Regions from separate parts of the Peribacillus sp. NPDC060253 genome, predicted to be linked through region 2. Evidence: riboswitches for the same ligand, from Rfam matches in the RefSeq annotation. Region 2 holds a riboswitch; the other holds the start of a gene.
What was found. Region 2 has a riboswitch for S-adenosylmethionine ahead of ACFWE9_RS10195 (sugar ABC transporter substrate-binding protein). Riboswitches for the same ligand answer to the same signal wherever they lie in the genome.
Positions count from the first base shown of each region.

Region 1 (7,968 bases), on a different contig from region 2:
GATGATGGTCAGCCATAATTTAATAGAAAGGGATTTCCAATTGGCTCTCATTTCTTCTCCTCGATCTTATAACCGATTCCCCAGACGGTTTGAATGTAATCGGCCGCCCTTAATTTCATCCGCAACGTTTTAATATGTGTATCCACGGTCCGTAAAGAACCTCCATATTCCCCGCTCCATACATTTTCAAGAAGTTGTTCCCGGCTGAGTGCTTGACTTTTATGACGCATAAGGAATAAAAGCAATTCGAATTCTTTCAAGGTTAAATTGATCGTTTCCCCTTCCACCGAGACCGTTCTGGATTGTAAGTTTAAGCTGATTTTACCGAATCGGACATAGTTTTGACTTTCTTCATTCATAGATAGTTTTCCTGTCCTTCGTAATACCGCTTCAACTCTTGCGACCAATTCTCCTGGATTGAACGGCTTGACGATGTAATCATCCCCACCGAGCTTCAACCCTTTCACTTTATCCCATTCTTCACCTTTCGCACTGACAAAGATCACAGGGATATCCCAATTTTCCCGGATTTTTTCACAAACCGAGAAACCGTCCATACCTGGCATCATGATATCCAATAGAATTAAATCCACTTCCTCTTTTTCAATCATACTTACGGCTTCATTTCCATTTGCAGCCTGAAGGCATGGATAACCTGAGTTCAGCAAATACATTTCAACCAGATTCCGCATATCTTCTTCATCATCAACGACTAAAATGGTGTAAACATGCATGTCAATCTACTCCCTCAACATGAATTGAAATGGACCTTCGCCGACTTTAATCGTTTTTTTAACATCGACTGTTTCAGTATCCATCACATACACTTCATCACTATCATACCCCGCCACAACCACATCTTCCTTAAAGTTCGCCATTTCAAAAGGATTGACGCCGACCACTTTGCTTTTCACTTCCTCATATTGATCATTTAATTTATATAAGGAGCTTGTACCGTGACTAAGGACAAAAATGCCATCATCATTCTCAAGGAACTTTATCGGCATGGTGGGAGCCTTCAACTTACTCTTCAACTCTCCGGTACTTGCCGAATAAATATATAGATTTTCTTCCACTTGGTCCCCATCACCATGGCCCCCTATCCATATTTCATCCTTTTCTTCCCTTAATAAAGAGCCGGTGCTAGAACTATGTATAGGAAATTCAAAATCGACCTTTTTCGTTTCAAGATTTATCACTGAACATTTTGTATCACCAAAGTTAATGACATACAAACGATTCTCCTCCACTCCTTGAAGAACGGTCAAGGGGCTTTTTCCTACCTTGACTATATCCTGCTCCTCCCCTTCATCATTAAAAAAGTATATGGAGTGATTCGATTGATTGACTGCCACGATGCTTTTTCCATCATGCAACAACTGCATATTGACGATTCCTTTCCCTACTTCCCAGCTGTTAATCAGTTTTCCAGCTGATAAAGAATACGCCTGGACTTTCTCCATCTCTTTCCCATAAATTAGGATAGTATCTTTATCTGCCAGTAGCAACGCTCCGGTAAATGGTTCTGAAATATCCCATGTGGCAAAAGCATGATAGTTTTCATCTATGAAAGTAAGGGAGGTATCCTTGATATTGACGGTCGCCAAGAAAGATTCACCTTTGTTTATTTTAGTAAAAGTATTACTGCTAGTACATCCAGTAAGCAGTAAGACGGCAAGTAAAAGCGCAATGCCCCACTTCATATTTTTAGCTCCTTATTCATTAAATAACTAGTTTTATAAAATTTTAACAATGAGTTGTGAAAAAAGTATGAAGCGGAAAAGAAAATTTGCCAACAGCATTCGCAGTGTCTGAACGGCGATCATAATCTTTCCAGTTCAGTGACATAGGCCATGGCGATCGCGGTTTTCATCTCGTTAGAAAGTGAAGATTGCATCACACGTTTAATGCTGAGGTAAAACTTCTCCAAGACTGGTTTTCGGGCACGCGGATGTGCATTTTCATCCAAAAGCTCACGACGGATGAGTTCAGATAACACTTCCCTTCCGTCTCCATCCGTCACCTTGCGATTATTCCATATACTTAAATAAGCCTCCAACAATTCTTCTTGCATGTCTGTTTCTTTCATTTTATCCCTTCCATCCATTACTAATTTATACATATTATGAATCAACTTTGTAAAGACTATCTTAATAATACGATTACGCTTTTAAAAATTCAAAAGGGAGTGAGTACAATGTCTCAAGTATACCGCTGTCCAAATTGCCGGACAAATAAATCTCGCTTCAATCTCATTCAGCAAGTAGCAACCCCCATTAAAAAGGATCCGCAATCCGGTGAGATTGTTGAACAATATTCAAACGATTCCCTTCAGCCATTCCATCTAGCATATAATGGTCCTGAAGTTCGGGTTCAATGTGCTGCTTGCGGATTAATAGAAGACGAAAAGACATTTGCCGCCTTTGGAATGCAGCAATAAAAATGGTCAGACCCAATAATGGGTCTGACCATTTTTTCAATCTTTTCCCACAAACTTTTCAGCCCGGTCTATGGCAATTGGAATGGCCTTTCCATCCTCATATCCTTCATCCAACATTGCATTTGCAATTTCAATAGCCTTTTCCCTGACATCTTTATCTAAATTCTTCATTGAATCCGGGTAATCATTATTATTCCATGGCATGTATACCGCCTCCTTAGAAAGTCTCTTTAATATTTCCCTTCATAAATAGGCGGTAAACGTTATTGAGCCGCTTTCGCTTCCAAAGCCTTCAACGTACTGATAATACTCTCCCTCTCCAACTTTTCCCCGATTATGACGATATTCAATGGCATTTTTATCATTTCATTCATATACATCGGCATTCCGTATGAGTATTGGAATAAATGAGGGTATTGTGAATGTGTAAAGGAAATGTATCCTTTCATTCTATAGACCGTTTCCGGAAGAGACCTAAGCCAATCTTCAAAGTCAGTTTGTTCCACAGCTCCTTCAAAAGTATGAACGACTGCAGATAGATGCAAATGGTCGTGGACATTAAGCTTTTGAACGCCCTTTTGTTTTTTTCGTTGCATCTGTTGCAGCGATGCCAAGGAAACGGCTGCATACTCTGTCAATAAACATACCGCATCCGTATTCAGCGCCTGTATCGTATAAATCAGCTGTGCGGCTTCCATCTCACTAACTAAATCCGCTTTATTCAATAATATGAAATCCGCATGGTGAATTTGTTCAGCAAGCAACTGCCGCAGCTGCGGCGAGAGCTCTTCCCGATCGCGCCACCTTAATAAATCGACAACTGTTATAATCCCTTTATATTCTAGCCTTTTAGCGAAAAGCGGCGACATGATACCATCCAGTACTTCAACAGGATGTGCAGCGCCTGTGGTTTCAATATAAACGGCGTCCAGGTCGTTTTCAGTTAACAATTCATGGAGCTGTACCTCCAGCTTATCCTGAATGGTACAACAAATGCACCCGTCAAAAAGCTCCTTCAGAGGGACTTCATCACCTATCAACCCACTGTCCACCGATACACTGCCGAGTTCATTTAAAAGAACGGCCACTTTTCTACCCGCTTCACTTTCCTGTTTTAAAATATTTCGTAGAAGCGTCGTTTTCCCGCTGCCGAGAAAACCGCCTAATATGTAAACTTCCGTTGTTTTCATTCGTATCTGCTCCTATGATCCTGTTAAATTTGATTCCGTTAAATTCTATCATACTTATCCTTCTAAATCATTTGCCGGGACCACATAAAAAAACCAGCCCGTAAGCTGGTTTTTCAACAATGACTCATGCTTGAACTTCGTCTTTATCGTAAATTGGCACCCAGCCCGCCGCTGTAACGAAAATCCGAACTGCAACGGTTTTCCTATCCTCCGCCAACGTGAAATAATGTCTTGTTGATTCTGGTACGCTAATCAGATCTCCTGGATTAAGCCGTACATCAAACCACTGTTTATCACTGCCTTCAATGGCAAAGATACTCGTTCCGCCTGCTATGAAACGCACTTCGTCATCCTCATGGTGATGTTCCTGCTTAAAGTTTTCAAGCATTTTATCCAGGTTTGGATTTGCATCGGATAATGTGATGATATCATGCGCTTTATAGCCTCTTCTTTCCGAAATTTCCGCTATCTCGGATTTGAATGTTAAAAGGATTTCCTCTTTGTCAGCATCTGTTAGATCATATTTTTCTACAAGATGAGCTGGTAATTTCGAAATATCCCATTGCTCATATATTACGCCCTGTGTTTCTAAAAAACCTTTTACCTGTTCACCGTTTTCAATAACCTCGTTTGTTTCATGGAATCTAATTGTCGCCATCATTCATTCCTCCTCGATATAGTTTTTATTTTACAGAACCTGCAAGTGCCTGTTGTTGATTGAGCAAAAGTTGATATTGAAATAAAAATTCACAAGCTTCAAGTATTCTTTTTGCTTCGAGCCCGCTTTCACCCCAAACCGTTATACCATGATTACGGATGAGCACGGCACCAGAGTCTTCTTCGACATGCGGCTTGAATTTTTCAGATAACAGCGGAATGTCAGCGTGGTTATATATGATTGGAATGCGAAACTCTGAATCTTCATCCCACCTACCAGTCGCTTTAATGATTTCATGATTCCGAAAAGTCACTTGACCTTCATCCCCGTACAATTCCGACATCACATTATTTTCCACTGTGTGGATATGGAGTACACAGTTCGCATTGGTTTTCCCGTAAATAACGGTATGAAGCAAAGTTTCGGCCGAAGGTCTTAACTCCGTTTCTTCAACTGGGTTTCCTTTTAAATCCACCAGTAAAAAGTCCGAATCCGATTGCTTTCGTTTATCCTTACCGCTTGCCGTAATATAAAAGAAAGGGCTTTTGGGTTCACGAATGGATAAATTCCCGCTTGTTCCCATGAACCAATCCCTTTCGGCCAGTTCTGCTTTAATCTCCGCCAATTCCAGCCATTCTTTACTCTGTGTGTTCATGCCCGTGGCTCCTCCCGCTGCTTTAAAATGTCAATTACATCATAAAACGTTTCAAATCCTTGATGTGGGATTCCATCTTTATTACATTTCTCAAGCAGAATGTCACGAGCAATGACAAAATCAGCCTGTTTTGCTGCTTCAAAATCAGTCACTGAATCTCCGATGACGAGTTTAAAATCATCCTCGCCTGCAATTTCCCTCATAATTGAAGGCTTACAGCAGCCACAATCATTTTTACATTGGTCATCACAAGCATTGGGCCACTCTATATAGATCCTTTCCTTATCGAAGTAGGCATTGTTACAAAAAACGGAATCTGGGGGCAAGATTTCATGTAAAAGAGGTTCGATAAAAAAATCCATGCCTCCGCTTACTATATATAAAGGAATGTTAGCTTGTTTCGTATACTCAACGAATTCATAAAACCCTGGCCGAATGCCAGCTGTGTCTATTACATATTGAATGATTTCATCCTTCAAGGTACTGTCAAGCAGGGAAAACATATCGCCTACCCCAGAGGATATACTGATTTTTTGTTGAAGAACCGCATCTTTCAACTCTTCCCATTCTGGAGGCGCAAATTTTTTCATGATAGAAATGATATTATCTGTGTTGGTGATCGTACCGTCAAAATCACAAAAGATGATCGGTTTCATTATTTCTTATAAGCCTCCCCATAAAACAAGAGCTTTTTTTAGTGTTTCTTCCTCAGCCGCCGCTTCAGATAGGTCCTTTCCTGCTAGAACGGCTTCCACAGCAGAACGGAAAGCCTTGGCCCCGCCTTCTGCTCCGTCAGGGTGTCCGTGGATACCACCTCCGGCATTGATTACGCTGTCTATACCGAAATCCTTGATTAGGTCGGGAACCATGCCCGGATGAATACCAGCTGAAGGAACAGGGAAGGCCTTTTTCCAAGAAAGTTCATCTTTTGTCAGAGCTTTTGCAATGGCTAATGTCTCGTCTTTTTCAAGTGCGACATTTCCATAAGGGGATGGGAATAAGGATAAATCTGCACCTGATAGCCTCACTAATTTACCAAGCAATAATGGATAGCCGATTCCATAAAAAGATGAAGAAGCCAACGCTCCGCTAAATGCGGGATGTGCCATGATCGGCAGCTTGATTCGATCATGTTCACGCAAGGCTTGCATTACATCCAAACCATATGTATGAACGTTGAACAATAAAGCATCTGCCCCTGCTTCAGCCGCTTGCTCTGCCTTATCCAATAATTCAAATGTTTTCCCTGATAGATTGACAGCATATAAAGTTCGGTGACCAGTGGTTTCATAGACTTCATTCAATATTCTTTTTCCGGTTTTAATTCGATCGATAAAAGGAGTCTGTTCCTGGTCAAAGAGAATCTCGTCGTCTTTTACAAGATCGACACCTCCTAATGCCTGTTGCTTCAGTTGCTCATTATGGAATGTTAAATCCCGTCCTAACACACCTTTGAAAATGCTCATCACAAGAGGCCGATTATATACTTCAATCTTCTCTCTTATGCCTGCAATACCAAATTGCGGACCAGGAAAAGCCTTGTGAATATCACCGATAAAATCCAAGTCGATCAGTTTAATTTCACCGTCCAATGAAAGTTTACCGAAGACCGTCGTGAGGATTGCGGGTAAATCATTAGAGAAATTCCCTGCTGGATAAGCAATTTTAATGAATGAACGGTACACTTTACGATCAAAATAGCGGTTAGCCTTCTCTTCTTCAGCTAATGGTGTCACAGAGACGACACGTCCCTTATGCTTTTCCAGCTGCTTCTGAACTAAATGGGGCAGGTCCGTCCATGTTCCCACAGTCAAACCCAAGGCAATGCTTTCTGCTTTTTTCTCATGTTTTCCATCAAAATCATGAATTAAGTAAGTAGCGATTATCTCGCTCATCTGATCACTCCTATAACACGTTAGTAGAATCTCGAAGTCATTAACTTTAAATCTCAAATTGGCAAAAGCCCCTTCACAATGAAGAGGCTTTAAAAAGCCATCTTCTTATCTCCCAGCCATTAGCTGCAAGAATTAGCACCGTGCCTTGTGGATTTCAAGAAAATCCGGCGAAGAATTCCGCCCCATTTTACAATGGAATTACGGTCGGTTGCTGGGCTTCATAGGGCTAGTCCCTCCACCTGCTCAAAATAAGAAAACGCTGATATATAGTTATGTTTAAGTATCGAAAGATTAAGAATTTAGTTTGTATTCTGACAGGTAATCCGTACATTGTCAATAGGTTTATGATTATTTAAGGTGGATAACTTCTCCCCCAGTTAAAATATGTTTAATGCGCGTATCCGTTCGACAGCCTCTTTAAGCCGTTCTTCGGAAGTAAGAAGCCCTACCCTGACGTACCCTTCGCCAAATTCACCAAATCCATTTCCAGCAGCTACAGCTACGTGGGCATGCGTTAATAAATAATCCGCAAAACTCTCGGATGTAAACCCTTTTGGTATCTTGAGCCAGGCAAAAAAAGAGGCGTCCGGAGCTTTGACATCCCAGCCGATGGCCTGTAATCCCTCAATGAAAACATTCCTTCGCCCCTCGTATTTCTTCACTAACTCCTCTACACAACTCTGCGAGTCAAGTAAAGCACTTGCCGCTGCTTCTTGTATCGCCGGGAAGAGACTCACATAAAGATGGTCTTGCAAAAGCTCAAGCGCTTCTATGACACTTTTATTCCCAACTGCGAAGCCGACTCTCCACCCTGCCATATTATATGTTTTCGATAGTGTATATATCTCAATTCCTATATCCTTCGCTCCCTCAGCTTGGAGAAAACTTATCGGTTTTTTCCCTTCAAATCCTATCGCCCCATATGCAAAATCGTGGACCACACAAATGGAATGCTCTTTTGCGCAGGAGACCGTTTCCTCAAAGAAACTTAAAGTTGCAGATGCACCAGTAGGATTATTCGGATAGTTCAAGAACATCATTTTTGCTTTATCAAGCACGTCACTATGTATATCTTTGTAATCCGGAAGAAAACCATTTTCTTCTGTCAGCGGCATGACTTCCGTTTTTGC
Region 1 is NZ_JBHXAS010000019.1:14,395-22,362, forward strand. It holds gene ACFWE9_RS07450 (sensor histidine kinase) at 1-51, opposite strand, end outside; gene ACFWE9_RS07455 (response regulator transcription factor) at 48-734, opposite strand; gene ACFWE9_RS07460 (YncE family protein) at 741-1,703, opposite strand; gene ACFWE9_RS07465 (hypothetical protein) at 1,823-2,122, opposite strand; gene ACFWE9_RS07470 (hypothetical protein) at 2,198-2,440, shown strand; partial or broken gene ACFWE9_RS07475 (DUF2188 domain-containing protein) at 2,492-2,644, opposite strand; gene ACFWE9_RS07480 (CobW family GTP-binding protein) at 2,704-3,630, opposite strand; gene ACFWE9_RS07485 (cupin domain-containing protein) at 3,755-4,288, opposite strand; gene ACFWE9_RS07490 (methylthioribulose 1-phosphate dehydratase) at 4,314-4,943, opposite strand; gene ACFWE9_RS07495 (2-hydroxy-3-keto-5-methylthiopentenyl-1-phosphate phosphatase) at 4,940-5,599, opposite strand; gene mtnW (2,3-diketo-5-methylthiopentyl-1-phosphate enolase) at 5,606-6,838, opposite strand; SAM riboswitch class I at 6,941-7,093, opposite strand; gene ACFWE9_RS07505 (pyridoxal phosphate-dependent aminotransferase) at 7,216-7,968, opposite strand, start outside.
Region 1: it holds a riboswitch for S-adenosylmethionine, as region 2 does, so the genes downstream of both, mtnW (2,3-diketo-5-methylthiopentyl-1-phosphate enolase) here and ACFWE9_RS10195 (sugar ABC transporter substrate-binding protein) in region 2, are expected to answer to the same signal.

Region 2 (7,968 bases):
AGAACGATCGCAATTGATAATATAAGAAGACTCTGCTCCTAAATAGTAAGGTATATCGTAGCCAGAACATCCTGTTAAAACATACTCATCTTGGTTGTTCTCATTCTTAATCACTTCGATAGTTTTGCACTGATGTGTTTAATTGAATTACCTCCATATTCGTCTCTTGTCGTGTCACTCGTCGCTCCCAGCGTTTCTGCATTAAATGTTATATCACTAATAATCGCGTCTCCTTCTTTAGTATAGAAAACTGCCCGTTCTTATCCTCTTCCTCTTTACTTACATTTTGAATATATTCTTTAAGCCTTGTTAAGTTCTCTATACCATCGTGCTTGCTTCCTATGTCTGTTTGTGCTGATTTGAAAGGTTCATCTTCATTATCGGTTCTCGATTTAGAACAACCTATCATTTAAGTTAAAATCATCACAATTAAAACAAAAATCCCTTCCATAAACTCTTTATTCCACACCCTTTCTTACCTATATAACGTGATAAATAACTGTAAGTTTCAAGCATTTTTGATATACTCAACTGCCTCAATGGATTAAATGAGTTATGATGACCATATATCCATCTCCCGCCCCTTTAATTGAAAAAGGAAAAATCCTGTTGTATGTCCAACAGGATTTCCATCAATATTTATTCGAAATTCACAATTACACGATTCTCTTTTATTTTGATTGCATGCATATAGGAATCTTTGTATAAACGTCACGAATTCATTTTCAGTGTTTTTGTTTGTAATAGGTTACCGCGAGCGCAAGTGCCAGCACTGTACCTTTGACGATATCCATCGCATAATAGGGCACAGACATCATGATCAGCCCATTTTGAAGGATTCCGATAAGAACTGCACCAACAAATGTTCCAAAGGCATTTGGTTTTCCCGCTCCTAAAACGGAGGAACCAATGAAGGCTGCTGCAACAGCATCCATTAAATAGGGGGATCCTGAATTGATTTCTGATGTCATGACCCTTGAAGCAAGGACAATTCCCCCAATCGCCGCAAGTAGTGCTGAAAGCAGATAGGCAAGCACTTTGTATTTATTTACCGATATCCCGGAAAGTCTCGCCGCTTCCTTATTTCCCCCAATAATGTACATATAGCGACCATGCTTCGTATAAGTCAAAAAGATATGGGTCGTTATCACAATGATTGCCATGATCAATATGATCCATGGTACCTGCCCAATTTTCGCGAAAAGCGGGCTGATCAGTCCAGTTGCAAATGTTCCATCGGGCATGACCATATTTTGCGAAACCGTCGCCCCTTTTGTATAGGTAAGGGCAATGCCCTGGATAATGAACATAGTAGCCAATGTCATCAGCATATCAGGGATTCTCAATTTAACGATCATAAATGAATTCAAGGCCCCTACGACAATTGAAGCACCGATTGCGGCTAAAATGGCAATCAATGTATCCTGAGAAAACCAGACGAACATTGATATAACGATAGCATTTGCCAATGATGCGACAGAACCGACGGAAAGGTCGAAGCCATCCACCGTTAAGGATATCGTAATACCGATCGCAATGATGGTAACGATTGATATGGAACGTAGAATGTTAATCAGGTTATTAGTTTGAATGAAAGATGGATTGGACAGGGTAAAGATTCCAATCAAAATGATGATTGTCAATATTGTGCCGTATTTATAGAAAAAGTCGAACAAGTCCACTTTTTTCTTTGCCTTCGCTGTCTGTGTAACAGGAATGGGTGCGCTCATCCTATTTTCCTCCTGTAGAATAGAATAATAGTTCTTCTTCGCTGGTTTTGCTCGTTTCTAATTCGATGACAGTGCTCCCGTCATATAACACATATGTCCGATTGGTAATGCCCATGATTTCGGAAAGTTCGGATGATGCATATATGATGGCTTTCCCATTTCTCGCAAGCTGTGAAATCAATTCGAATATATCCTTCTTAGCTCCAACATCGACCCCTTTTGTGGGTTCATCGAATATATATACATCCGCATCGGCTAATAGCCACTTTCCAATGGCAACTTTTTGCTGGTTACCACCTGAAAGGTTTTCGACTCTCACTTCCCCTGAAGGAGTTTTAATGCCAAGGCTCGCAATCAGTTCTTTCGCTTTTTCTTTTTCGGCCTTACGATCCACGAAGCTGAATGACTTGCAGAATTTGCCGATACTGGCTGCAGTCAAGTTTGCCGTGACCGTTTCCTGAACAAGGACCCCTTCTTTCCTGCGTTCCTCCGGTACTAGTGCTAGTCCGCTTTTCACTGCATGATGCGGCGATTTCAAAGTAAGTTTTCGGCCATTCAGGACGACTTCACCCGCTGTGATCGAAGTATGACCGAAAAGGGCTTTACACAGCTCCGTTTTCCCAGCCCCGACCAGCCCTGCCAAGCCGATTATCTCGCCTGCCTTTAGATGAAGGCTAACATTTTTAACTTTCGCTGCATCTGACAATCCCTTCACTTCCAGTACAACCTGTCCAATCGAAGAATTCACTTCAGGGAACTGCTCATCCATGGTTTTCCCGAGCATACTCTCGACCACTTCGGTTCGGGTGATTTCCTCCATTTTTCGACAAGTGACACGCTCTCCATTCCTCATGATCGTAATTTCCTCACAGATTTCAAATATCTCAGGGAGACGATGGGAAATGAAAATGATTCCCACACCTTTTTGCTTTAATTCATTTACAATTCGAAAAAGTTCTGTCGTCTCCGTATGACTTAACGGAGCAGTTGGTTCATCGAGAATCAAGAATTTGCATTCTGTCGAAACGGCCCGCGCTATCAGGACCATCTGTTTTTCAGCCAAGGTAAGGTCTCTTACCAGCTTTTTCGAAGAGACACGAATTTTCATATCATCAAGAATATAAGAGGCTTTGTTGTGCAGCTCTTTCCAATGGACCATCTGTTTTTTGCCCATGTTTTGGACCATATCATTCAGCATTACATTTTCCCCAACCGTTAAATTAGGGATCAGTACGGTATCTACTTCCTGATGCACAATTTGAATGCCTTGTTCCTGCGCCTTCTTTGGCGAACGGATATCCTGCTTCATCCCATTCAAAAAAATATCACCTGAATAATGAACATGAGCTCCTGATAAAACTTTCATTAACGTCGATTTCCCTGCTCCGTTTGCACCGACCAATGCATGTGCTGTCCCTGATTGTACAGAAAAATCAACTTCACTTAGCGCCTTTACCCCCGGAAACTCAATCGAGATCTTCTTCATTTCTAGTTGTGTGCCCATGTCCATCCCCCCTATTGAACAGACACTCCCTTCTACTGAAAGAGAGTGCCTCTTTTTACTTTTTATAATGGTCTTTCAAAACTTTCATCCAATCCTCTTCAAATTCCTCTGATACACCCCAGCCATCGACAATACCAGATAGATTGGACATGTTTACCGCTTCTTTTGAAGCTTGGATTTGCTTTTGTGAAATTAGTGAAGCCTTTAAGTCATATGTTTGCGGCGTTTCTTCTCCCGCTAATTTTTTTGCCAATAACCTCATATTCACTGCACCGATCAATTTGGGATCGACTGCTGCCGTGTAGTCCCATGAGCTATCAGCTGATTGGATTTCCTGAAGATCTGCATTTGATACATCAATTCCATATATCTTCACTTCATCCCGGCCTGCTTCTTTAATAGCCCGAGCCGCTCCGATAGCGAAGGCATCCCATGTTGCAAATATTGCATCCAATTTTCCTTTAGGGTATTTATTCAGCATTGCAGCTACTGCATTCTGTGTCTGAACGGAAGTATCAGCTGATGCCACTCCGAATCTTTCGACTTCTTTAATCCCAGGATTTTCTTTTAATTTTTCCTGATAGACTGCGTTTCGTCTTACCATTGGAGGGAAACCATCCACCCAAAGATAGGCAATTGAAGCTTTACCTTTCTGTTCTTCTATCAATTTATCAAAAGCGAGTGTTGCCAGTGCTTCATCATCCTGTGATGTTAATGTCACACCGTCTATTTTGGATAGATCACTAATAGAATCGAAGGTGACAACGCTTTTACCTGCATCAACCAACTTTTGAACGTCATTCACTGTCGCTGCATCATCCCCATGGGAGATGATATAGCCGTCATAATCTTCCTCCAAAGCCTGGGCGATGGCATCATGGAATTTAGCCGTATCTCCATTGGCTGTATATGTATCCACTTGAAATCCTAAATCTTCTCCTTCTTCCTTCGCTCCAGCTAAGTATTGAGCCGTATGATCATCTCCGCCAATTTTACGGATCACTTTGATTTTGGCTCCTTCCCCTTCAGCAAATCTTTCCGGTACATTTTCAAATGATACCTTTTCTTCTTTCTTCGCTTCTGTAGAACTCTGCCCTGTTGAGCACCCCGTTAATAGCAAAGCCGAAGCGATGGCTGAAACGAATACCCCTTTTATAGACCTTCTCATCTTGTTTCCCCCTAAAATATCTTATTATTCTCATCAATCTAGTTGGTGAAAATCCTAAAATAAAAACCTCTCTAGTATAGAGAGGTTTAATCAGCTGATTTGCAGACTTGTCCCTCTCTTATCTGTCAAAACATTTCTGTTTTGCAGGATTTAGCACCAATTCCTAATGGAACGGTTGCTGGGCATCTTAGGGCCAGTCCCTCCGCCACTCTTGATAAGAGAATATATTGTGATACGTTTTTTGTAATTATCACTTTATCGGGATATAGTCATAAAGTCAATAGATTTTTGAATATTTGAAATGTTTCTATTTATTTTTTATTTTCTTTGCAGTTGGGCTAGACGTTTTTTCTCAATTTTTTCAAGTCTCTCCAACTGACGTAACTTCACTTCATACAAAGTGATCGGGTCACGGTAAACTTCCGGATTTTCTTTCATATGCTCCAATGCTGCCTGGTAGTCTTTAATTTCAGTCTGCGTTTGTTCAATTGTTTTTTGAAGTAAGGCAAATGAACTGCGATAGAAAAGTGAAATGTCACGATCCAGGGATTTTTCAAACAACCCGAATTGGGTAAGGAAACGTTCCGTGATCATCTCAGCAACATCCAGGTAATCTTCACTTTCCAGGTATTTCTTATAACGATTGTACATATTGGCTTTATTTTGCGGTATCGCCCCAAACAGCTTTCCTGCTCCTTTAAGCAGCAATTGTGATGGAGTCCTGCGCATAAGGATATTAACGTCATCGATGCGGATACTGCTTGTCATCCGATCGGCATCACGACGCCAATCATCCAATACTCTGAAGTCACCTGCAAGCGTAATTCGTTCTTCTTTGTATAATTCATTGAAACCAGCACTCATCTCATCCATAAATTGTTGGCTTTGTGTGAATTCCATTTGGGAACTGGCAATCCAATCTTGAAGAGAACGGTAATACTGCGGCATGATTTTATCAGATATGAATGCTTGGATCCGATCATTCATTTCCTGGTTTAACTGTATATGGACCTGACTGAAATCACTGCTCTCCGTTAACGATTTAGAACAATCCCTCAGTAATTCAGGAATTTTGGAATAAAGTTGATTTTTCACTTCATCTTTAAGCGAACGATATGACCTTATGATATTCTCACTTTTTTCTTTTTCCAAATCAGCCAGTTGATTGACCGCTCCATTCAGTTTGATTTCCATCTGTTCATTCCAAGAAATGGAGTGCTCACATTTACGCTCATTAGCTGCCCGTTTTTCTAACAGGTTAGATAACGTTTTACGGATGAAAGCAAGGATTTTTTCAGACCTTTTTTCTTTCCAATTATCATCTTGATAATTCGATTGAAGGAAAACTGAAAGGTCCTTCAATTGCTGCTTGCTGTCATAAAGTTTGGAGAAAGCGAATACTTTCGCATTTGGGAAGTATGCATTCACTTTATCCCACGTTTCGTCTTCCATTCTAACTGCGACTTGATCACTGTATATCGTATCCATTTTATTTAATAAGAAATGAATCGGAAGTTTCGGGGCCATCATTTGAATTTCCAATAACAGGTCCCGTTCACTTCCGGTGAATGGCGCCCGGGCATCAAGAACGAACATCAGTCCATCACTGCCATGCAAATAGCTTTGGAAGTCGGATTCTACGCTTATTTCCCCATTGAACCCCGGTGTATCCAATAATCGCAGACGATTATTTCTCAGGTAGTCACTGATAAGGGTAACATCGACAATCGTCCCGCGCTGACGGCGTGTTTCATCCAATTCAGTTAACTCCATGACAGCTTTGCGATCTGTATCGGTAATTTCGAGGATTTCCAAGTCATCCCCGTCTTTGACACTCACTAGGGACGAATGATCTTCGGCAGCAATACTTTCACCAACAATTGACTGAATAAAGGATGTCTTGCCATTTCCTGTACTTCCCACAAGTAGAAGATTGAAATTTCCGGTATCCTTAAGCCCCTCGACCATCCAATTAAGCTTATTGCCAACCCTTAAATCATTCTCATCAGCCCACTGGATAATGGAATTGAATAATTTTTCCCCCGCTTCCAGTCCGCCTCCCAATTTAGGGGATTTCACTAACAGACTTTCTGCATCCTGAATGACCAGCGCATTGATCGTATCCGGGAAGATTTCATTCCAGGACAACGCGGATGCCGCTGCAAACAGCGATAGCTCCCCATCTGCGATTTTCAGCCAGTTTTCCAGCAATCTTGGCACGACAGGACTTAGATCTTTGATTAGGTGCGTTCCTTCAAGCAGACCTGCATAAGCATCCCGGTAATAGACGGATAGCTCATCCCATACATCTGCGGTGTTTAATTCGATGGTATCTATCAAGTTATTAATCACTCTTAGCCATTCGAAATAAGAATCCGTATATTTATAATTTTTCCAAAGGGCAACCGTCACCTTTTCGAAACGCCCCTGGTCGAGTGTGTATAGCGAGCCTAGGACCGTTGAAAAATAATCCGGATCCATCGATTGGGCAACACCCTGCTGGATATACGTTTTCAGCACATCGAACCAGCCCATTGATTCTGTACGGATACTTTCATTCGCCGCCAATACCACCGCACTGTTCCAATCCTTTTGTTCTTCAAAAAAGGCGCGTGCAATTTCCGTGACATTCGGGTAGTCCGGTTGAAACTCGACTGCTTCTTTCACCACTTTGGAAGCCAGATCATTTCTGGATTCTACTATGTACAGTGAAAACAGTTGCAAAAGAACTTCTGTTTTCAAGACCGTTTCACTCGTATCGACGGATTTATAGATATCCTCTGCGGTTGAATACATTTCCAGTTCAAAATAAGCATCAGCGATGTTTTTCTTTGCCCATGAACCAAGTTCCCCTTCTATGTTTTCCCATTTAAAAATGGCTGCTTCATAGTCGTGGTGCTGAAAATATACTTCACCCTGAGCAAATCGAATTGCCGTTAAATCTGCTCTTTCCTTTTTTTGTTCCACGAGAAACATTTCACCCAAAGCTTGAATGGGGTGCTTCCTGGAATCCTCAATCATCGTTTCATAATATTTTTTTCCGATCAGACGTTCGTCCATCTTTATTCCCCCGATATATTTCATATTTTCAATTAAAGGATAATCACTGATTTGATAAGCCTTCTAAAAGACCTTACATCCAATTTATAGCTTCCTTTAGTTAAGAAAATTATTTATAAAACCTTAAAATATTATTTTAACAAAACAATATGGTAACAACATGTCAACACTCTTACAATTTTAAAACAGAAACAAATAGAAATGTAATGTTTTTAATAAACCGATACAGAGATGTCATTTCCATATTCGAGAAAATATGTTTTTTCTGCTTTTATCCATATCAAATAGAGGTGAGCGAACCATTCTTTCCCCCTCTAAATTCCCAGAAGCCAGCCCGTTAACTATCTACTTCGTCCATTACTAAATCCCCATTTTTGCGTTCATAGAAAAAAGCAGTACCCTCATTCAAAAAAGGTAACTGCTCTCTGATAAGCTCCGAACAGTCGTTGTCCTTTGACAAATTAGGATTATACCCCTGTACGCTTACGTTGGTTATTCGGCTTTTT
Region 2 is NZ_JBHXAS010000029.1:4,514-12,481, reverse strand. It holds partial or broken gene ACFWE9_RS10210 (hypothetical protein) at 111-245, opposite strand; gene ACFWE9_RS10205 (ABC transporter permease) at 726-1,730, opposite strand; gene ACFWE9_RS10200 (sugar ABC transporter ATP-binding protein) at 1,732-3,234, opposite strand; gene ACFWE9_RS10195 (sugar ABC transporter substrate-binding protein) at 3,290-4,402, opposite strand; SAM riboswitch class I at 4,518-4,623, opposite strand; gene ACFWE9_RS10190 (GTPase domain-containing protein) at 4,721-7,462, opposite strand; gene ACFWE9_RS10185 (hypothetical protein) at 7,930-7,968, opposite strand, start outside.